Linked DNA regions of Labrenzia sp. VG12. The protein of the gene in region 1 interacts with the protein of each later gene in a pairwise test. Links are inferred from orthologs where the notes say so. Each region holds a gene or a part of one and is shown in the gene's direction. Other genes may lie near its edges.

The links.
Region 2: the proteins of accC (region 1) and ribD interact in binary tests that used the Escherichia coli proteins (3 or more experiments, as listed by UniProt). The link is inferred for Labrenzia sp. VG12 from one-to-one orthologs.

Annotation. Positions count from the first base shown.
Region 1 is NZ_CP022529.1:1,567,094-1,570,355, forward strand. Bases 295-3,236 are described here. They hold accC (acetyl-CoA carboxylase biotin carboxylase subunit), read left to right. Parts: upstream 295-1,063; coding sequence 1,064-2,410; downstream 2,411-3,236. Other genes in these bases: accB (acetyl-CoA carboxylase biotin carboxyl carrier protein), read left to right, coding at 572-1,048; aat (leucyl/phenylalanyl-tRNA--protein transferase), read left to right, coding at 2,463-3,143; CHH27_RS07165 (DUF5071 domain-containing protein), read right to left, coding at 3,203-3,236. Outside these bases: CHH27_RS07145 (DsbA family protein), read left to right, coding at 1-261; more of CHH27_RS07165, read right to left, coding at 3,237-3,262. UniProt on the Escherichia coli protein: This protein is a component of the acetyl coenzyme A carboxylase complex; first, biotin carboxylase catalyzes the carboxylation of the carrier protein and then the transcarboxylase transfers the carboxyl group to form malonyl-CoA.
Region 2 is NZ_CP022529.1:490,517-493,792, forward strand. Bases 76-3,031 are described here. They hold ribD (bifunctional diaminohydroxyphosphoribosylaminopyrimidine deaminase/5-amino-6-(5-phosphoribosylamino)uracil reductase RibD), read left to right. Parts: upstream 76-969; coding sequence 970-2,094; downstream 2,095-3,031. Other genes in these bases: glyA (serine hydroxymethyltransferase), read left to right, coding at 76-453; nrdR (transcriptional regulator NrdR), read left to right, coding at 482-958; CHH27_RS02270 (riboflavin synthase), read left to right, coding at 2,096-2,707; ribH (6,7-dimethyl-8-ribityllumazine synthase), read left to right, coding at 2,861-3,031. Also shown: more of glyA, read left to right, coding at 1-75; more of ribH, read left to right, coding at 3,032-3,276. UniProt on the Escherichia coli protein: Converts 2,5-diamino-6-(ribosylamino)-4(3h)-pyrimidinone 5'-phosphate into 5-amino-6-(ribosylamino)-2,4(1h,3h)-pyrimidinedione 5'-phosphate.

The DNA of each region.
Region 1 (3,262 bases):
AGCCGCGGACAGGCGAACAACGCCAGCGCCCTGGCAGCAGCAAAAAGCGTCGGCATTGCCGAGGAAGACCTTCTGGCCGCGATGAAGACCGACGAGGCCGGTCAGACGATTGAAGAAGTCTATTCTCTGGCCAACCGACTTGGTCTGACCGGTACCCCGTCCTATGTCGTCGGGGATGAGGTTGTCATGGGCGCTGTCGGCTATGAACAGCTCAATGAGAAGATCAAGTCGCTCAAGAATTGCGAGCAGACCACCTGCTGACGAGTCCTTTTGGGACCGAAGCCTGTTGGAAACCCCTGAAGCACGATATCAATGAGAAATCGGGGGTTTTCCTTATACGTTTGAATCCCTATAAGAAGCTTGGCCCGTTGTCCTCTCGGAGACGGGCCAAAGACCTTTGTACGCCCTGAATCGGCGGAGCAAAGAGCGCGGTTGAGCCAAAAACGTCGCACGGTGTTGCTTCTGTGAAGGACCGGTGACGAACGGGACAGACCCCATGTTTCGATGGAGCGGTCATCCCGAACACGGCCCGCCGAGCTTCTTGCGGACCGAGTATGAGAGCCAGAACATGATGCGTAATGATAACAAGAAATTTGACACGGCCCTGATCCGCGATCTCGCCGTCCTCCTGGATGAAACCAATCTCTCCGAGATCGAACTGGAACAGGGCGACACCCGCATCCGAGTCGCACGCCAGATGTCCATCAATGCGCCGGTGAGCGTTGCCGCCCCGACTGCAGCACCTGTTGCCGCTGCCGCACCGGCCGCAGCTCCTGCCACCGCACCGGCCGCCGCCGCTGAACCGGCTCAGTCCGGAACCACCGTGACCTCTCCGATGGTCGGCACCGCCTATCTGTCGCCGGAGCCCGGCGCAGCCGCCTTCATTCAGGTTGGCGACAAGGTGTCCGAAGGTCAGACGATCCTGATCGTCGAGGCCATGAAAACCATGAACCACATCCCCTCCACCAAGGCCGGTACCGTCAAGCAGATCCTGGTCGACGACGCCCAGCCGGTGGAATTCGGCGAACCGCTCATCATCGTCGAATAAGGAGCCGCTCAGGCCATGTTCTCCAAGATCCTTATCGCCAACCGAGGCGAGATCGCCCTGCGCATCCTGCGTGCCTGCAAGGAGCTGGGCATTTCAACGGTCGCGGTGCATTCCACCGCCGATGCCGACGCCATGCATGTCCGCCTGGCCGACGAAAGCGTCTGCATCGGGCCGCCAGCGGCCCGCGACAGCTACCTGAACATCCCCCAGCTTCTGGCCGCCTGTGAAATCACCGGCGCCGACGCAGTCCATCCGGGCTACGGTTTCCTGTCGGAAAACGCCCGCTTTGCCGAGATCCTCGAAGCGCACAACATCGAGTTCATCGGCCCGACCGCAGAGCACATCCGGGTGATGGGTGACAAGATCCAGGCCAAGCAGACCGCCAAGGATCTCGGCATTCCCGTGGTTCCAGGATCCGACGGTGAAGTCCGGGCAACGGACGACGCCCACGCGATCGCACGCGAGATCGGCTATCCGGTTCTGGTCAAGGCAGCTGCCGGTGGCGGTGGCCGCGGCATGAAGGTTGCCCAGACCGAGGCTGAGCTGGATACGGCATTGTCGACCGCCCGGTCCGAGGCGAAGGCCGCCTTCGGCGACGACGCGCTTTACATGGAAAAATATCTCGGCAAGCCGCGCCACATCGAGATCCAGGTGCTCGGCGACGGCAAAGGCAATGCCGTTCATCTGGGCGAGCGAGACTGCTCCTTGCAGCGCCGGCACCAGAAGGTTCTGGAAGAGGCTCCTTCTCCAAGCCTCAATGCCGACCAGCGCAACGAGATTGGCGAAATTGTCGCAAGCGCAATGCGCAAGCTGAAATATCGCGGTGTCGGTACCGTCGAGTTCCTCTATGAGAACGGTGAATTCTACTTCATCGAGATGAACACCCGCCTGCAGGTGGAACACCCGGTGACCGAAATGATCACCGGCATCGACCTCGTCAACGAGCAGATCCGTATCGCAGCCGGTGGCGACCTGGACATGACCCAGGACGACATCCGGTTCGAAGGCCATGCCATCGAATGCCGCATCAATGCCGAGGATCCGGTCAACTTCACGCCGTCACCGGGCACGATCACCTATTACCACCCGCCAGGTGGCCTGGGAGTGCGCGTCGACAGCGGTGTCTATCAGGGCTACAAGATCCCGCCCTATTACGACAGCCTGATCGGCAAACTGATCGTGCATGGCCGCAACCGTGTCGAGTGCATGATGCGCCTGCGCCGCTGCCTGGATGAATTTGTCGTTGACGAAATCAAGTCCACTATTCCGCTTTTCCGCGATTTGGTGGACAATCAAGACATCGCGAACGGTCAGTACGACATTCACTGGCTGGAAAAACATCTGGCTGCCAAGTCGAGCTGACCGCGAAAGGCCAAGGGGCATGTGCCCCTTGCCGCCCGGACAGTGAGGCCGAATGGCAGGTTACAAAGACGACATCGTGATGGAAATCACGCCGCAGGTTCTGTTGAAAGCCTATGCCTGCGGCCTCTTCCCCATGGCCGAATCCGCAGACGATCCAGGGCTCTTCTGGCTGGAGCCGGAACGGCGCGGCCATCTCCCGCTGGACAGTTTTCATCTGCCGCGCCGCCTGCGTCGCACCATTCGCAGCGACGTCTTCGAGATCCGTGTCAGCACAGACTTCCAGGGCATCATCGACGGCTGCGCCGAACCCATGCCCGGGCGCCAGAAAACCTGGATCAATTCGGAAATCCGCCGGCTCTATGGCGAACTCTTCGACATGGGCTATTGCCACACGATCGAGGCTTGGCAGGACAATGAACTGGTCGGCGGCCTCTATGGTGTCAGCCTGAACGGGGCTTTCTTTGGCGAAAGCATGTTCACGTTCCGCACCGACGCGTCCAAGGTCTGCCTTGCGCATCTGGTGGCCCGCCTGATCGTCGGCGGATATTCCCTGCTGGACACCCAGTTTGTCACCGATCACCTCAGCAAGTTTGGCGCCCTGGAAATTCCGCAAGCGGAATACAACACAAGGCTGGCCGAAGCCCTGAAACTGGAAACCGATTTCTATGCGCTTTCCCCGCAAGCCTGCGGACAGGAAGTGCTGGACGTGCTGGACAGCTGGAAATCGCGATAAGCGAAGGTCGCGGGCCACGCGACGGAACAAGCATCCGCGCCATACGATACGCGGATAATCTAGAGGTTTAGAACCTCGTTCGAGACGACGTCGACCTCATTCAGCTTGTCTTCCCGGCT
Region 2 (3,276 bases), 1.1 Mb from region 1 along the record:
TTCAAGGAAGCCCTTCAGCCGGAATTCAAGGCCTATGCACGTGCGGTCACCGACAACGCCAAGGCGCTGGCCGAATCCCTGAAGGAACAGGGGCTCGACATCGTCTCCGGCGGCACCGACAACCATCTGATGCTGGTTGACCTGCGTCCGAAAAACGCCACCGGCAAGGTTGCCGAGAAGGCGCTCGGCCGCGCCAACATCACCTGCAACAAGAACGGCATCCCGTTCGATCCGGAAAAGCCCTTCGTGACCTCCGGCATTCGTCTGGGCACGCCGGCCGCCACCACCCGCGGCTTTGGTGTCGCGGAATTCCGCGAAGTCGGTCTCCTGATCACGGAAGTGTTGGATGGTTTGAAGGCCGCAAACAGTGAAGAGGGCAACGCAGCGGTTGAAGCCGCGGTCAAAGCCAAGGTAGAAGCACTGACGGCCCGCTTCCCGATCTACGGGGGCTGACAGCGGGCTCTGTCAGGAGCTTTGAAACATGAGATGTCCGTTTTGCGGGGGTGAGGAGACCCAGGTCAAGGATTCCCGCCCGACCGAGGACAACACCGCCATTCGCCGCCGCAGGATATGCAACACCTGCGGCGGCCGCTTCACCACTTTCGAACGGGTTCAGCTGCGCGAGCTGATGGTGCTGAAACGCTCCGGCCGCAGGGTGCCCTTCGATCGCGAGAAGCTGGCCCGGTCCGTGCAGATTGCCGTGCGCAAACGCCCGGTCGACCCGGATCGCATCGAACGCATGATCAGCGGCATCGTGCGGCAGCTGGAGAGTTCCGGCGAAAGCGAAATCACGGCAGAAACGATCGGCAACCACGTCATGGAAGGCCTGAAGGGCATCGATGACGTCGCCTATGTGCGCTTTGCGTCCGTCTATCGGAACTTCCGCGAGGCCAAGGATTTCGAAGCCCTTCTGGACGAGCTCAGCGACTCGGATGTCGAGACGCTCAAGGACAGCTGATTTCGCGCTTCATGAGTTCATTTTCTGAAATCGATATGCGGTTTATGGCGGCCGCCGAACGCCTGGCGCGTCGCGGGCTTGGGCGTGTCTGGCCCAACCCGTCCGTTGCGGCGCTGATTGTCCGCTTCGAGAATAGCGGCCCAACGGTGGTGGGACGTGGCGTCACGTCGCGTCCGGGGATGGCCCATGCGGAGGTCAACGCTCTTGCTCAGGCCGGCGATAGGGCGCGGGGAGCCACCTGCTACGTCACGCTCGAACCTTGTTCCCACTATGGACGTACGCCACCCTGTTCCAGCGCCCTGATTGAAGCGGGGGTGAAGAGGGTCGTTGTTGGCATGGCCGACCCAAATCCCCGGGTCTCGGGTCGCGGGATCAACATGTTGCGCGAGGCGGGTGTTGAAGTCGCGGTCGGGCTCCGAGAAAAGGCCATGAAAGCGCTCTACAAGGGCTTCACGCTGCGCCAGATGAAGAACCGGCCACAGGTCTTCTTCAAGCTTGCCGTTTCAAGGGATGGATTTATCGGCCGGTCCGGCGAAGGCCAGGTCAAGATTTCCGGCCCCCTGTCGATGCGCAAGGTCCACGGGTTTCGAGCCATGTGCGACGCCATTCTGGTCGGGTCCGGAACGGCGCTTGCCGATGATCCCCTGTTGACCTGCCGTCTGCCGGGCCTTGCCGAGCGGTCTCCGGTGCGGGTCATCATCGATCGCCGTGCGCGCCTGCCGCTGGAATCTCAGCTGGTGCGCACCTGTGTCGACGTGCCGGTCTGGCTGGTATGCGGAAACGATGCCGATCAGGACAAGATCGACCTGTTGGCTGCGGCCGGCGTGAACATCATCAGGGTGCCGGCCGAGACAACCGGTATCAAGCCATCCGTGATCCTGAGCGCGCTGGCAACGCGCGGCATCACGCGTGTGATGGTGGAAGGAGGCGCCCGGCTGGCCACCTCGTTCTTGAACGCGGACCTGGTCGACGACCTCTGTGTGGTCACCGGCAATCTGGAGATCGGCGAGGGGGGCATACCTGCCCTGAACGGTCTCGACCTTGCGGATGTGCTGAAAGACCCCAAATTCGAACGGATCGGATCCGGCAGATTCGATCAGGACAGATATATCTACCTCAGACGGCGGGAAGCCTGACATGTTCACCGGTATTGTGACCGACCTCGGCGAAATTCACTCAATTGACGACATTCCGGCGGGAAAGCGCACCCGGATCCGGACGGCCTACGACACGGACAGTTTCGACATCGGGGCTTCCATCTCCTGTGCCGGCGTCTGTCACACAGTGACGGCCAAGGACAATGGCTCCAATGGCAATTGGTTCGAAGTGGAATCGGCAGCCGAAACCCTGGCCCTGACCAATGTGTCGGACTGGAAGGTTGGCCAGAAACTCAATCTGGAGCGGTCCCTGACCATGGGCGCGGAACTCGGTGGGCACCTTGTGCTGGGCCATGTGGATGGTCTGGCCCGGATCACCAAGCGCGAAGACCACCCGGATTCGGTCTATTTCCAGTTCGAGGCGCCGGAAGAGGCGGCGCCGTTCATCGCCAAGAAAGGGTCCGTTGCCCTGGATGGAACCTCCCTGACGGTGAACGAAGTGGATGGTCTGCTGTTTTCCGTGTTCCTCATTCCTCACACGCTCGAGGTGACAACCTGGTCCGACAAGAAGGTCGGGGATGCGATCAATCTTGAGGTGGATATGATGGCCCGCTACGCCGCGCGTCTTGCGGAATTCTCCAAGACCGGGTAGGGACCCGCCCAACACCTTCGCAAACGAGCTATTCCCGACCGTGTTTACCAGGCAACAAATTAGTTGCCCGGATTCGCGGTTCTGCACGAATGACACTGGACAAACCGGGGCAGACATGGTTCCTGTCGCGGCCTTACAAGGGATTTGACACCGATGAGCGCTGCACCGAAACTTCTGATCATCGAAGCTCGTTTTTATGACGATCTTGCGGACTCGCTCGCCGAAGGCGCGGTCAAGACGATTGAGGCCGCCGGTGCCAGCTACGACCGCATCGCTGTTCCCGGCGTTCTGGAAATCCCGGCCGCTCTCTCCATGGCGCTGACGGCCATGGAAGGCGAGGGAACGTTTTACGACGGGTTTGTGCTGCTCGGTGTGGTGATCCGCGGCGAGACCACCCATTACGACATTGTCGCCAATGAATCGAACCGGGTGATCATGGACCTGATCGTCGATGCGGATCTGGCCGTCGGAAACGGCATCCTGACCGTTGAAAACAGCGAACAGGCTTGGGCCCGCGCGAAGGTGGACGACAAGGACAAAGGCGGGGCGGCAGCACGTGCGGCCCTTGA